2 regions of the Streptomyces sp. A2-16 genome follow, and region 1 is predicted to be linked to the other one. Evidence: riboswitches for the same ligand, from Rfam matches in the RefSeq annotation. Region 1 holds a riboswitch; the other holds the start of a gene.
The links. A riboswitch is a leader RNA that binds a small molecule or an ion and turns the genes downstream of it on or off. The one in region 1 is predicted to bind glycine.
Positions count from the first base shown of each region.

Region 2: another riboswitch for glycine. It lies ahead of gcvP (aminomethyl-transferring glycine dehydrogenase); the one in region 1 lies ahead of gcvT (glycine cleavage system aminomethyltransferase GcvT).

Region 1 covers NZ_CP063808.1:1,767,244-1,774,972, forward strand. The annotation lists gene gcvH (glycine cleavage system protein GcvH) at 1-323, opposite strand, end outside; gene gcvT (glycine cleavage system aminomethyltransferase GcvT) at 422-1,540, opposite strand; glycine riboswitch at 1,694-1,790, opposite strand; gene IOD14_RS08225 (AAA family ATPase) at 1,985-2,653, shown strand; gene IOD14_RS08230 (enhanced serine sensitivity protein SseB) at 2,766-3,560, shown strand; gene IOD14_RS08235 (enhanced serine sensitivity protein SseB C-terminal domain-containing protein) at 3,700-4,494, shown strand; gene IOD14_RS08240 (ABC transporter permease) at 4,829-5,827, shown strand; gene IOD14_RS08245 (ABC transporter substrate-binding protein) at 5,887-7,635, shown strand; gene IOD14_RS08250 (ABC transporter permease) at 7,705-7,729, shown strand, end outside.
Region 2 covers NZ_CP063808.1:6,524,740-6,532,468, reverse strand. The annotation lists gene IOD14_RS29330 (MerR family transcriptional regulator) at 1-270, shown strand, start outside; gene IOD14_RS29325 (DNA polymerase IV) at 329-1,687, shown strand; gene IOD14_RS29320 (PRC-barrel domain-containing protein) at 1,765-2,142, opposite strand; glycine riboswitch at 2,266-2,361, shown strand; gene gcvP (aminomethyl-transferring glycine dehydrogenase) at 2,536-5,421, shown strand; gene IOD14_RS29310 (TOBE domain-containing protein) at 5,471-5,890, opposite strand; gene IOD14_RS29305 (APC family permease) at 5,938-7,729, opposite strand, start outside.

The sequences.
Region 1 (7,729 bases):
TCCGAGACGCGTACCTTGAACAGCCAGCCGCCCTCGAAGGGGGCGGAGTTCACCAGTGCCGGGTCGCTGACGACGTCCTCGTTGACCTCGGTGACCTCACCGGAGACGGGGGAGTACAGGTCGCTGACCGACTTGGTCGACTCCAGCTCGCCGCAGGTCTCGCCCGCGGTCACCGTGTCACCGACCTCCGGGAGCTGCACGAAGACGACATCGCCGAGGGCGTTGGCCGCGTGCTCCGTGATGCCGACCGTCGAGACGCCGTCCTCGGCGCCCGACAGCCACTCGTGCTCCTTGCTGTAGCGCAGCTGCTGGGGGTTGCTCATGGCCTGAATTCTCCTGTACGCGGGGGAGTGCTGGTGAATGGGGGACTGCGGAAGGCGTGCGTGAGCAGCGACTCTGTGCCCAGCATCACCTACGACGGCTACTTCTGGCGCTTGTAGAACGGCAGCGCCACGACCTCGTACGGCTCGTGGCTGCCCCGGATGTCCACACCGACACCGGCCGTGCCCGGTGTGGCGTGGGCGGGGTCGACGTACGCCATGGCGATCGGCTTGCCCAGCGTGGGCGAGGGGGCGCCGGAGGTGACCTCGCCGACCACCTCGCCGTCGGCGACGACCGCGTACCCGGCACGCGGCACGCGACGCCCCTCGGCGACCAGGCCGACGAGGACGCGCGGCGGCTCGTGGTTCGCGTTCTCCGCGGCCTCACGCAGGGCCGCGCGGCCCACGAAGTCGCCCTCCTTCTCGAACTTCACGACCCGCCCGAGGCCCGCGTCGAAGGGCGTCAGCTCCCGCGAGAGCTCGTGCCCGTACAGCGGCATGCCCGCCTCCAGGCGCAGGGTGTCCCGGCAGGACAGTCCGCAGGGGACGAGTCCGACGCCCTCGCCCGCCTTGGTCAGCGCCTGCCACAGCTCCACCGCGTGCTCCGGCTTCACGAAGAGTTCGAAGCCGTCCTCCCCGGTGTACCCGGTGCGCGCGATCAGCGCGGGCACCCCGGCGACCGTGCCCGGCAGACCGGCGTAGTACTTCAGCCCGTCCAGGTCGGCGTCGGTCAGGGACGCGAGGATCCCGGGGGACTCCGGACCCTGTACGGCGATCAGGGCGTAGGCGTCCCGGTCGTCGCGCACCTCGGCGTCGAAGCCGGCCGCGCGCTCGGTCAGGGCGTCGAGGACGACCTGGGCGTTGGAGGCGTTGGCGACGACCATGTACTCGGTGTCGGCGAGACGGTAGACGATCAGGTCGTCCAGGATGCCGCCGTCGGCCTGGCAGATCATGGTGTAGCGGGCGCGGCCCACGCCGACGGAGGCGATGTTGCCGACGAGGGCGAAGTTCAGCAGCTGGGCGGCCTGCGGTCCGGTCACGGTGATCTCGCCCATGTGGGAGAGGTCGAAGAGCCCGGCCCTCGTGCGCACCGCGTTGTGCTCGTCGCGCTCGGAGCCGTACCGCAGGGGCATGTCCCAGCCGGCGAAGTCGGTCATCGTCGCACCGAGGGAGCGATGCAGGGCATCGAGCGCGGTGAGACGGAGTTCAGAACTGCTCATCGGACGGTCGTCTCCAAGGATCCCAGGACATGGGTATGACGGGCGAGGTATTCCTCCCCATCTGTCATCGGAACCTGAGAGGTTCGCCATGAAGACATGGCTTGCACCTTGGGTGGGGCCGCCTCGGGTGGGCGGCCCGCTTTTCAGATGTGCCTCGCCCGCGCGGTAACGGGGCCTGAGAGATTCAAGGGAGGGACTTGCTCCTTCGGCGCCCGGGTACACGTACCCAGGACTCTCCCGCGCGGATTCAAGCGGCCGGTATGCAGTTGGCGCGGACATCATTGCACGCATCGGACGCCGACGGCAGGGCCGCACCCGACCGCCCCTCGACCCTTCCTTCTTGTAACCGGCTTGTGGCGGTACGAGTACAGAAACGCGAGAGATCGTCCATTACCTTCTCTTTACGCTCGGTGGGGAGGGGAACCCTTACCCCGGAGGAGGACGATGACGGTGAACAGGACCACGGCGTACGCGGCGACCTCGGCCCTCGCGCTGCCCGAGCAGCCCGCGGCCCCGGCCGTCGAGGCCCGCGGCGCCCGCCCGGTCGTCCGTGACCTGCGCGACCGCGCGGGCCACGGTCCGCGCGCCCTGCTCTTCGGCCCCAAGGACCTCGTCGTCATCACCGGTCTGCCGGGCAGCGGCAAGTCCACGCTGATGAAGCGTGCCGTCAGCGGAATCCGGATCGACTCCCAGGACACCCGCGACCGCTGGGACGCCCGGCTGTCCCGTGTGCTGCCGTACGCCGTCTACCGCCCCTGGGTCCGGTTCGCGCACTACGCCGGCCTGCGCCGCGCCCTGCGCTCCGGCGAGGGAGTCGTGGTGCACGACTGCGGGACCCAGGCCTGGGTGCGGGGCTGGCTGGCCCGCGAGGCCCGGCGCCGGGGCGGCACCCTGCATCTGCTGCTGCTCGACGTCACCGCGGACACCGCTCTCGAGGGCCAGCGCGAGCGAGGCCGGGGCGTCTCGCGGTACGCCTTCCTGCGGCACCGGGGGGCGGCCTCCCGGCTGATCCGCTCGGTGGAGCGCGGTGACCTGCCCCAGGGCTGCGGTTCGGCGGTGCTGATCGACCGGGACGCGGCGGACGTGCTGCGGCGGATCGGGTTCACGGGCTGAGGCGCGTGGGCTTCTTGGGCCGAGCGGGGCGGAGCGGGGCCGAGCCGGTCATGGGCCGCACCCGCTAGCCTTCAGCCACATCAGTAGCGGTTCACAGCAGGCGGTCAGACAGATGGACTTCCCGGCGGATCTTCCCGCGGACTTTCCAGGACAGGCGCACCCCCACCCCCCTTCGCACGGCGGATGGCCCGGCAACGAGCTGGAGGAGGTGCTCTCGGCCTCCCTCGGCATGCCCTCGGCGGGCGGCCGGATCATCGAGGTGCTCGGCCGCAGCTTCGTCTGGATCCCCCTGCCCAACGGGGGCGGTCCGCACAGCGGCCCCCTTGACCTGCCCACTCTGGAGATCCAGGGCCAGGCGTTCGTCCCGGTCTTCAGCTCCGAGGAGCAGTTCCGCCAGGTCGTCGGCTCGCACCTGTCGTACACCATCGCCCCGGCGGTGGAGTTCGCCCGCGGTCTGCCCCCGCACGTGGGCATCGCCGTGAACCCCGACGGAGTGGTCGGCGTCCCGCTGCCGCCCGCCGCGGTGGCCGACCTGTGCCGGGTCGGACGCACCCCGCTGGACGGCCCCAACACCGGCGGACGCGTCAAGCTGTACGAGCCCGACTGGCAGGACGACCCGGTCGACTTCCTCGCCACCGCGGCCGCGGAGTTCGCGGCGACGGGCGTGGTCCTCACCGCCCGCCGCTGCCTGGCCGCCATCGAGACGGCCGACCCGGTGATGTTCGTGGGCGTGGAACTCTCCCAGTGGGAGGGCGACCTGCGAACCCTGCCGATGGACGCCCTGGGCAGGGCCCTCGGCACGACCCCGGTGCGGTGGCCGGTCAACCTGGTCCTGCTGGACGTGGCGGACGACCCGGTGGGCCACTGGATGCGGGGACAGGTGCGCCCCTTCTACACGCAGGGCTAGCCGAACTCACCCTGGGCCGCGGGGAACTGCGCGAGGAGTCGCGGCCGACCCGCACCCGCCGACATCGCACAGGTCCCGAGCTCGTGGGCGCTTAAGCTGGTTTCATACTCGGGGAACTTTCAAGAAGGGGCGATACGACGTGAGCGCCAGCGGCACCGCGACCGGCACGGTCGAGCACATGCTGCGCCAGGTGACCCCCGGGCGCTACGACGCCTACGAGGCATTGCTGCGCGCCCTCGCGACCCCGAACAACGGCCAGATCTGGATGCTCCTGTGGCACGGCCAGTCCGGCTCCCCGGACGCCCAGTACGGAAACATGGAGGTCGACGGCTACGGCTACGCCCCCTGCGTGACCTCGGCCCAGGAGCTGAGCGCCAGTGGCTGGAACCGTTCGTACGAAGTGGCCGACGCCATCGACGTGGCCCGCACCCTCTACCCCGACCACTTCGGCCTCTGGCTCAACCCGCACGCCCCCGGCGGCGGCGTCGGCATCCCCTGGCTCGATCTGCGCCGTATCGCGACCGGACTGGAGCGTCAGCCCGCGGGGCCGCTCAGGCTCTCGGAACCCGGCATCGAGATCCCCCAGTTCTACGCCCTGCTCGTGCAGAACGCCCACCGCACCCCGGCGGTCCGCTCGCTGCGCCGCGCCTGGGTGCAGCCGGCGCTCGGGGCGCCGTATCTCGCCATCGGCCTGGATGTGTACGACACCAGCCCCTCGGCGGTGGACTCGGTGCGCGCGATGATGCAGCAGTCCATCGGCGCGGTCCCGGACGGACTGCCGGTGTCGACGGTCGCGATGTCCGACGAGTACGACCCGGTGGCGCTGTGGATGCGTGCCGGTGCCCGTCCGTTCTACGACCGTGAGGCCCACGGATCTCCCGCTCAGGCACCGGCGGCCGGGTACGGCTACCCGCCCGTCCGTGGTGGTTACTGAGAGCAATGACACCCGTTCGGCTCGTTTGCGTAACAGCCACGTTTCTTCGCGCGTAGATAGCGGCGGATCATCGCGAATGTCGCCTATTGTGCCGTTCTGTCCCAACTGACATGTGTCCGGGGGGCGTTACCCGCTGTTCGGATAACGGAATCCCTCTTACTGCATCACGGTTACGCATACTTTCTTCGCCAGGCCTGGCGGGTGATCGCAGCGAAGCTGAAGACTCCCCAGGCAGACGCAGGATCGGACGTTCCTGTGAACTGAGCAAGTCGACAAAGCCGTAATCCACGGCAGGTGTAGGCCGGTCACCACCGGCGAGAGGGGTCGGGTCACTGTGACCGCACCGATCGAGACCACCGGGGCGCAGGCCGAGGCGCAGCCGGAGGCTGTCCTCGCCGGCGCCGGCAAGGGGCAGATCGAGGGCCGTTCCCTGGGGCAGATCGCCTGGTCCCGGTTCAAGAAGGACAAGGTGGCGGTCGCCGGCGGTGTGATCGTCATCCTGCTGATCCTGGTCGCGGTGCTCTCCCGTCCCATCCAGGCCATGTTCGGGCTGGACCCGAACGCCCTGCACCAGGATCTGATCGACCCCAACACCTCGCTGCCCAAGGGCGGCTGGGGCGGCATGAGCTGGGACCACCCGCTCGGCGTGGAGCCGAAGTTCGGCCGCGACATCGCCACCCGCATCCTCGAGGGCTCCTGGGTCTCGCTGGTCGTGGCCTTCGGTGCCACGATCCTGTCCAACACGATCGGCGCGGTCCTCGGCGTGGTCGCCGGTTACTACGGCGGCCGGGTCGACACGATCATCAGCCGGCTCATGGACACCTTCCTGGCGTTCCCGCTGCTGCTGTTCGCCATCGCCATCTCGGCCACCCTGCAGGGCGGTGCCTTCGGGCTGGAGGGCCTGCCGCTGCACATCAGCGTGCTGATCTTCATCATCGGCTTCTTCAACTGGCCCTACCTGGGCCGTATCGTGCGCGGCCAGACCCTGGCCCTGCGCGAGCGGGAGTTCGTCGACGCCTCGCGGGGGATGGGGGCCAAGGGGCCCTACATCCTCTTCCGGGAGCTGCTGCCGAACCTCGTCGGCCCGATCATCGTCTACTCGACGCTGCTCATCCCGACCAACATCCTCTTCGAGGCGTCCCTCAGTTTCCTCGGCGTCGGCATCCAGCCTCCGCAGGCGTCCTGGGGCGGCATGATCAACCAGGCGGTCGACTACTACCAGGTCGACCCCCAGTTCATGATCGTGCCTGGTCTGGCCATCTTCGTGACCGTCCTGGCGTTCAATCTGCTCGGTGACGGTCTCCGCGACGCTCTCGACCCGCGCAGCCGCTGACCCGCGGCGGCGGTGAGAGTCCACAAGATTTCCGACAATTGAAGGGGAAGCAGACCATCATGCGAAGGTCAGCGCTGGCCGCAGTGGCGGCCATCGGCAGTGCGAGCCTGTTGCTCTCGGCTTGCAGCAAGGCCGATGACAACGGTGGAGACGAAAGCAAGTCGGCAGGGGCCAACGCAGCGACCAAGGGTGTCGTCAACGCCTCCACCCAGAAGGGTGGGACGGTCACGTACGAGTACTCCGACGTCCCGGACTCCTTCGACCCCGGCAACACGTACTACGCCTACATGTACAACCTCAGCCGGCTGTACGCCCGCCCGCTGATGACCTTCGCGCCCGGTCCGGGCGAGGAGGGCAACAAGCTGGTCCCGGACCTCGCCGAGAGCGCCGGTGTGCCCAGCGACGGCGGCAAGACGTGGACGTACAAGATCCGTTCCGGCCTGAAGTACCAGGACGGCACCGCGATCACCTCGAAGGACGTCAAGTACGCCGTCGAGCGCTCGAACTTCGCGCGTGACGTGCTCTCCCTCGGCCCGAACTACTTCCAGCAGTTCCTCGTGGGCGGCAAGGACTACAAGGGCCCCTACAAGGACAAGAGCGCCGAGGGCCTGAAGTCCATCGAGACGCCGGACGACAACACGATCGTCTTCAAGCTCGACCGTGCCTTCCAGGAGTTCGACTACCTGGTGGCGACGCCGCAGACGGCTCCGGTGCCGCAGGCCAAGGACACCGGCGTCGACTACGTCAAGAGCATCGTCTCCTCGGGCTCGTACAAGTTCCAGAGCTACAAGGAGGGCCAGCAGGCCGTCCTCGTGCGCAACGAGAACTGGGACGCGAAGACGGACCCGCTGCGCAAGCAGTACCCGGACAAGATCGTCGTCAAGCTGAAGGTCAACGCCGAGACGATCGACCAGGACGTCCAGTCCGGTGACGCGATCGACCTCGGTGGTACCGGTGTCCAGGCCGCGACCCAGGCGAAGGTCGTCAACGACGCCAACCTGAAGGCCAACACGGACAACACCTACGGTGGCCGTCTGGTCTACATGGCGATCAACACCCAGGTCGCGCCGTTCGACAAGGTCGAGTGCCGCAAGGCCGTCGAGTACGCCATCGACAAGGTCTCCGTGCAGACCGCCGAGGGCGGCCCGATCCGCGGTGACATCGCCACGACCGTCCTGCCGCCGGACATCACCGGCTACCAGAAGGCGGACGTCTACGCGACCACCGGCAACAAGGGTGACGTCGCCAAGGCCAAGGAGCAGCTGAAGGCCTGCGGCAAGTCGAGCATCAGCACCAACCTCTCGGCCCGCAGCGACCGTCCGCAGGAGATCGACGCGGCCACCGCGATCATCGCCTCGCTGAAGAAGGTCGGCATCAACGCCAGCCTGAAGCAGTACCCGTCGGGCAAGTACTTCACCGACTACGCCGGTGTCCCGACCTTCGACAAGAAGCAGAACATCGGTCTGCACATGATGCAGTGGGGTGCCGACTGGCCCTCCGGCTACGGCTTCCTGCAGCAGATCCTGCACGGTGACGCGATCGGTGCCTCCGGCAACACCAACCTCTCGTACCTGAACGACAAGCAGATCAACGAGATGCTGGAGAAGGCCATCGCCACCGAGGACGACTCGGCGCGCAACGCCCTGTACGCCCAGATCGACAAGCGTGCGATGGACCTGGCGGCGCTCGTCCCGCTGACCTACTTCAAGGTCCTGCTGTACCGTCCGGCCGGCTTCACCAACCTGGTGTCCACGGCGGCCTTCAGCGGTCAGTACGACTACCTCAACATCGGCACGACCAAGAAGTAGCCCCGGAAGGCAGGTGAAGGCATTGGTGCCCGTGGGCTTCGCGGCCCACGGGCACCAGCGCCGGTCCCCGTGATCTCGTACATCCTCCGTCGGA
Region 2 (7,729 bases), 4.8 Mb from region 1:
CAGCACCTGCGGGAGCGCGGTTTCCAGGATCTGGAGCGCATGACGCTCATGAGCGACGGTGCCACGGTCTACGAGTGCACCTCGCCCGACGAGGTCCACGCGCTGCTCCAGGGCGGCCAGGGAGTCTTCGGGATCGCCGTGGGTGTCGTGTGGCGGGACGTCGAGAGCGCCCTTTCGCAGCTGCACGGGGAGCGCATCGACACCGGGGAGACGCTCGTCGGGCACAACCCTGCGGACGAGCTGGCCAGGCGCCGCAACCGGGCGGTCTGAAGCCTGTCCCGCCGTCTCGGGCGGGGCATTGTCAGTGGCGTAGGGCAGCATCGGACATGTGAGAAAAGCGCCCACGATCCTGCATCTCGACATGGATGCCTTCTACGCCTCGGCGGAGCAGGCGTCCAAGCCGAGTCTGCGTGGGAAGGCCGTCGTCGTGGGCGGGCTGGGGCCGCGGGGTGTGGTGGCCACCGCGTCCTACGAGGCCCGGGTGTTCGGGGTGCACTCGGCGATGCCCATGGGCCAGGCGAGACGGCTCGCGCCGAACGCCGCGTATCTCGTGCCGCGCTTCGGGTTCTACAAGGCGATCAGCGAGCAGGTGATGGGTCTGCTGCGGGAGCTCTCACCCCTGGTGGAGCCGCTCAGCCTGGACGAGGCGTTCGTGGACCTGGAGGCCGGTGGAACGGCCTGGGACGAGGCGTCGGCGCGGCTGGCCGGGGCGAAGCTGCGGGCCGACATACGGGCCGTCACGGGGCTCACCGGATCGGTGGGGCTCGCCGCGTCCAAGATGCTCGCGAAGATCGCCTCCGAGCAGGCCAAGCCGGACGGGCTGGTGGTGATCGAGCCGGGGACCGAGCGGGCGATGCTCGGGCCGATGTCGGTGCGGACCCTGCCGGGGGTGGGGCCGGCGACCGGGGACCATCTGCGCCGGGCCGGGATCCACACGGTCGACGAGATCGTCGAGGCGGGGGAGGACGAACTCGTACGGCTGCTCGGGAAGGCGCACGGGCACGGGCTGTACGCCATGGCGCTGGCGCGGGACGAGCGGGCCGTGGTGGCGGAGCGGGAGACGAAGTCGGTGTCGGTGGAGGACACGTACGACGTGGACATCCATGACCGGGTTCGGGTGGGGCTCGAGGTGCAGCGGCTGGCGGACCGGTGTGTGCGGCGGTTGCGGGGGGCCGGGTTGTCGGGGCGGACGATCGTGCTGAAGGTGCGACGGTACGACTTCTCGACGTTGACGCGGTCCGAGACGTTGCGGGGGCCCACGGACGACCCCGCGGTGGTGCGGGAGGCCGCCTTGCGGCTGCTGGAGGGGGTGGATTCCACGGGGGGTGTGCGGTTGCTGGGGGTGGGGGTTTCCGGGCTTGCCGACTTCACTCAGGAGGACCTGTTCGCCCAGGCCGCGGGGGAGGGAGTGACCGACGCGGTCGAGGAGGTGGGCGATGACGTCCCGGCCGAGGAGCGGGACGTGGTGGTCGAGCGGCGGTGGGTGGCCGGGCATGACGTGCGGCATGCCGAGTACGGGCACGGGTGGGTGCAGGGGAGCGGGCTGGGGCGGGTGACCGTGCGGTTCGAGACGCCGGACTCCGAGCCGGGGCGGGTGCGGACGTTTCCCGTCGACGATCCTCGGCTGGAGCCGGCTGAGCCGTTGCCGTTGGTCGAGGCGTTGGGTTCCCACCCGCAGCACTCATGACCGTTTCGTTGTCGGGTTGGTTCTGATGGGCGCGAGGTACGAGCTGTTCGAGGAGGACGACTTCACGTGGGCCTTGGTCAGGCCTCTATGTCCTCCGTGCCTGCCAGCTTGCCGAAGTTTCGGTCCGGGAGTGGGGGTGGGGCTGCTACGTCGAGGCCGTAGTGGTGGTAGAGCTGGAGTTCCTGGTCGGGGGAGAGGTGGCGGCCCACGCCGAAGTCGGGGGCGTCCTTGATGAGGGCGCGGTCGAAGGGGACGTGCAGGGTGCCCTCGACCAGTTCGCTCGGCTCGAGGGGGACGAAGGCGTCCCGGGAGAAGAGACCGGTGCGTATCGCGGCCCACTCCGGCACACCGGTCGCGTCGTCGAGGTAGACCTCGTCGATGGTGCCGATCTTGGTGCCGTTGCGGTCGAACGCCTTGCGGCCGATCAGGTTGCGCGGATCGATGTCGGTCTGCACGGGCCCTCCACTTGGTCGCAACTCATCCGAAGCGGTCGTAAGCACTACGAAAGAGCACATCGGGGTGTGCGGCCACTCGAAGACTCGTGCGTTGACCTCGCTGGTAGGCTTGCCAGCGGCTGCTGACCCCGTGCGGGAGAGTCCTCCAGACATCATCGGAGGCGCCGAAGGAGCAAATCCTCCCCGGAATCTCTCAGGCTCACGTACCGCATGGACGAGGTCACTCTGGAAAGCAGAGCGGGTGTCGACGGCTTCCGCTCTCACCGACGGTGAAAGCCGGCGACCCTCGGGCGCCGGTGAAGCTCTCAGGTTGAGATGACAGAGGGGGAGGCCGTCGGGGTACCCGCGCCGGGGTATCCCTCGAAGGTCGTGTCAGACCAGGAGGCCTCCGCAATGACCGCCCATCGCATTCCGCTCTCCGAGCTCGAACAGGGGATTCCCTTCGAGCAGCGTCACATCGGCCCTGATCATGAGGCTCGGGCCAAGATGCTCGCGCAGGTCGGCTACGGCTCGCTGGACGAGCTGACCGCCGCCGCCGTACCGGATGTGATCAAGAACGCCGATGCGCTGGAACTGCCCGGTGCGCGCACCGAGGCCGAGGTGCTGGCCGAGCTGCGGTCGCTGGCCGACCGGAACCAGGTGCTCGACTCCATGATCGGGCTCGGGTACTACGGCACCTTCACTCCGCCCGTCATCCTGCGCAACGTCATGGAGAACCCGGCCTGGTACACGGCCTACACGCCGTACCAGCCGGAGATCTCGCAGGGGCGGCTCGAAGCCCTGCTGAACTTCCAGACCATGGTCGCCGAGCTCACCGGGCTGCCGACCTCCGGCGCCTCGCTGCTCGACGAGGGCACCGCGGCGGCCGAGGCCATGTCCCTGTCCCGGCGCATGGGGAAGAACAAGAAGGGCCTCTTCCTCGTCGACGCCGACGTGCTGCCGCAGACCATCGCCGTGATCGAGACCCGCGCCGAGCCGACCGGGGTCGAGGTCGTGGTCACGGACCTGAGCCAGGGCATCCCGGCCGACATCGCCTCGCGGGAGATCAACGGGGTGCTCGTGCAGTACCCCGGCGCCTCCGGGGTCGTACGGGACATCAAGCCGCTGATCGACCAGGCTCATGAGCTCGGCGCGCTCGTGACCGTCGCCGCCGATCTGCTCGCGCTGACCTTGCTGAGGTCGCCGGGTGAGCTCGGGGCGGACATCGCGGTCGGGACCACGCAGCGGTTCGGTGTGCCGATGGGGTTCGGTGGGCCGCACGCCGGTTACATGGCCGTGCACGAGAAGTTCGCGCGGAGCCTGCCAGGGCGGCTCGTGGGCGTGTCCGTGGACGCCGACGGCAACAAGGCCTACCGGCTCGCGCTGCAGACGCGCGAGCAGCACATCCGCCGGGAGAAGGCGACCAGCAACATCTGCACCGCGCAGGTGCTGCTCGCCGTCATGGCCGGCATGTACGCCGTCTACCACGGGCCCGAGGGGCTCAAGGGCATCGCCCGGCGGACGCACCGGTACGCCAACCTCCTCGCGGCGGGACTCCGCGCCGGTGGGGTCGAGGTCGTGCACGGCTCCTACTTCGACACGCTGACCGTGCGGGTGCCGGCGAAGGCCGCCGAGATCGTCTCCGCGGCGCGGCGGAACGGCGTCAACCTGCACCTTGTCGACGCCGACCACGTGTCCTTCGCGTGCGACGAGACCACCGCGCGGGCCCAGGTGGCTGCCGTGTGGAACGCGTTCGGGGTCGAGGCCGACATCGAGGCGCTGGACGCGGCCACCGAGGAGGCGCTGCCGGACGCACTGCTGCGTGACGACGACTTCCTCACCCACCCCGTCTTCCACCAGCACCGCTCCGAGACCGCGATGCTGCGCTACCTGCGCCGGCTCGCCGACCGCGACTACGCGCTCGACCGCGGCATGATCCCGCTGGGCTCCTGCACGATGAAGCTCAACGCGACCACGGAGATGGAGCCGGTCACCTGGCCCGAGTTCGGGCAGCTGCACCCCTTCGCGCCCGCCGAGCAGGCGCAGGGCTATCTGACGCTGATCCGGGAGCTGGAGGAGCGGCTCGCCGAGGTCACCGGGTACGACAACGTGTCGCTTCAGCCGAACGCCGGGTCGCAGGGCGAGCTGGCCGGGCTGCTCGCCGTGCGCGGGTACCACCGGGCGAACGGTGACGAGCAGCGGACCGTGTGTCTGATTCCGTCGTCCGCGCACGGGACCAACGCCGCCAGTGCCGTGATGGCCGGCATGAAGGTCGTCGTCGTGAAGACCGCCGAGGACGGCGAGATCGACGTCGAGGACCTGCGGGCGAAGATCGAGCAGCACCGGGACGAGCTCGCCGTGCTGATGATCACGTACCCCTCGACGCACGGTGTGTTCGAGGAGCACGTCGCCGACATCTGCGCGCAGGTCCACGAGGCCGGCGGGCAGGTGTACGTCGACGGGGCCAACCTCAACGCGCTGGTGGGGCTGGCCAAGCCCGGGCACTTCGGCGGCGACGTCTCGCACCTGAACCTGCACAAGACCTTCTGCATCCCGCACGGCGGCGGTGGCCCGGGCGTCGGGCCGGTGGGTGTGCGGGCGCACCTGGCGCCGTATCTGCCGAACCATCCGATGCAGCCCGCGGCGGGCCCCGAGACGGGCGTGGGCCCGATCTCGGCCGCGCCCTGGGGTTCCGCGGGCATCCTGCCGATCTCCTGGGCGTACGTCCGGCTCATGGGCGGCGAGGGCCTCAAGCGGGCCACGCAGGTGGCGGTGCTCTCCGCCAACTACATCGCCAAGCGGCTGGAGCCCCACTACCCCGTGCTCTACACCGGTCCCGGCGGGCTGGTCGCGCACGAGTGCATCATCGATCTGCGGCCGCTGACCAAGGCGACCGGGGTGAGCGTCGACGACGTGGCCAAGCGGCTCATCGACTACGGCTTCCACGCGCCGACCATGTCGTTCCCGGTGGCCGGGACGCTGATGATCGAGCCGACGGAGTCCGAGGACCTGATCGAGCTCGACCGGTTCTGCGAGGCGATGATCGCCATTCGCGGGGAGATCGAGAAGGTCGGCACCGGGGAGTGGGCGGCCGAGGACAACCCGCTGCGGAACGCTCCGCACACCGCCGGGGCGCTCGGTGGGGAGTGGGAGCACGCGTACACGCGCGAGGAGGCCGTCTTCCCGGGCGGTGTCTCGGTCGCGGACAAGTACTGGCCGCCGGTGCGGCGGATCGACCAGGCGTACGGTGACCGGAACCTGGTGTGCTCGTGCCCGCCGTTGGACGCGTACGAGGACTGACCCGAGGCGATGAGGGCCCCGTTTCGGCGGGGCCCTTTTCCGTGTCGCGTCAGTCGGTCGCCAGTGACACCTCGGTCGACTTGACGAGGGCGACCACGGGGGTGCCGACGGTCAGGGCGAGGTCGGTCGCGGAGTCCGCGGTGATCGCGGAGGTGAGCTCGCCGCCCTCGATCGCGATCTTCACGGTGGCCATGGCGGCGCCGATGGTCACGGCGGTGACCGTGCCCGGGAGCTGGTTGCGGAGGGACACGCCCCGGACCGGGGCGGTGGCGAGGGAGATCTCCGTCGACTTCACCAGGGCGCGGACGGGCGTGTCCCGGGTGAGGGCGAGTTCCTCCACGGCGTCGAGAGTGATCGCGGCCGTGAGGTTCTGGCCGCTGTCGAGGCGGATCTTGACCGTCGCCATGGCCTCGCCCGGGGTGACGGTGGTGACGGTGCCGGGGAGCTGGTTGCGGATGCTCAGGTTCATGGGCAGCAACCTAGGGCCGTATGCGGCTGATGTCGGGTATGTGCAGGTCAGCCGGTGTGGACGCGGGGACGGCGGGCGCGGTCGGGTTCCGCTTCGCGGAGGACCTCGCGGGTGACCGGGGCGACCTCGCCCTGGCCGAAGAGGAAGAAGCGCAGGAAGTTGGCGAAGGGGCTGCCCTCGGTCCACTCGAAGTAGATGTGGGGGGTGCAGCCCGTGGTGTCGCGGACGTGCAGGAGCAGGGCGGCCAGGGCGTTCGGGATGGAGGAGGACTCCAGGGTCAGGACCCGGTACCGGTTGTGGAGGACCTCGCCCCGGACGGTCAGGCCCGCCTCGAACTCCGAGGGGTCCAGGACCGTGACCTCGACGAAGACGAAGTCGTCGCCGGGGAGGTCGTTGTCCTCGCGGATCTGCTCGATCTTGTCCCGGTACTCGGCCTTGTCGCGCTGGTCGGGCTCGTTGGCGATGAAGCGGATCTTGCGGCTGGCCATGTCCCGGATGAAACGTTCCGCCATGGTGTCGAGCGTCACGCTGGTCACGCGCAGCTCGAAGGCGCGGGCCAGGCGCGAGAGGAGGGAGACGAGGATGATGCCGGCGATGAAGCAAGCGCCGATCTTGACGCCGTCGGGGCGTTCGATGACGTTCGCGACGGTGACGTAGAGGAACACCGCCGAGATGACCGCGAAGCCGATCGTCCAACCCCGCTGGCCGGCCTTGCGGGCGGCGATGGTCACCGCGATCGCCGCCGAGCTGATGAGGACGAGGACGCCGGTGGCATAGGCGCCGCCCTGGGCGTCGACGTCGGCGTCGAAGATCCAGGTGACCAGGAAGCCGATGAGGGTGAAGACGATGACCATGGGGCGGACGGCGCGGGCCCAGTGCGGGGCCATGCCGTAGCGGGGCAGGTAGCGGGGCATCAGGTTGAGCAGGCCGGCCATCGCGGAGGCGCCGGCGAACCACAGGATGGCGATGGTCGAGATGTCGTAAACCGTGCCGAAGGCATTGCCCAGGTATTCGTGGGCCAGGTAGGCGAGGGCGCGGCCGTTGGCCGGGCCGCCGGACTCGAAGTCCTTCTCCGGGATCAGCAGGGTGGTGATGAAGCTCGTGGCGATCAGGAAGACGCTCATGATCAGGGCGGCAGCGGTGAGCAGCTTCTTGGTGTCGCGGATGCGGCCGGCGGGACGTTCCTCGGTGTCTCCCGGGTCCCCCTTGACGTGCGGCATGACGGCGACGCCGGTCTCGAAGCCGGACAGGCCCAGCGCGAGCTTGGGGAAGACGAGCAGGGCCACTCCGACCATGGCGAAGACGTTGCCGTGCTCGGCGGTCAGGGCGTTGGACCAGTCGGTGACGACATGGCCCGCGGTGATGACGTGCCACAGGCCGACGATCACGACGACCACGTTGAGGGTCAGGTAGACGCCGACCAGGGCGACCGCGACGCCGACGGCCTCCAGGAAGCCCTTGAGGAACACCGCGCCGAGCAGGGCGACCAGGACGAGGGTGATCAGCATCTGCTGGTCGTGCAGGGTGCCGGTGAGGTGGGGGTTCTCGACCAGGTGGGTGGAGGCGTCGGCGGCGGAGAGGGTGATGGTGATCAGGAAGTCGGTGGCGGCGAAGCCGAGCAGCGTCAGCACGAAGAGTTTGCCCTGCCAGAAGGACAGGAGGCGTTCCAGCATCGCGATGGAGCCCTCGCCGTGGGGGCTTTCCTCGGCCACGCGGCGGTAGACGGGCAGGGCGCCGACCAGGGTGACGAGGACGAGGACGATGGTGGCGACGGGGGAGAGCAGGCCGGCCGCCAGTGCGGCGATGCCCGGCTGGTAGCCGAGGGTGGAGAAGTAGTCG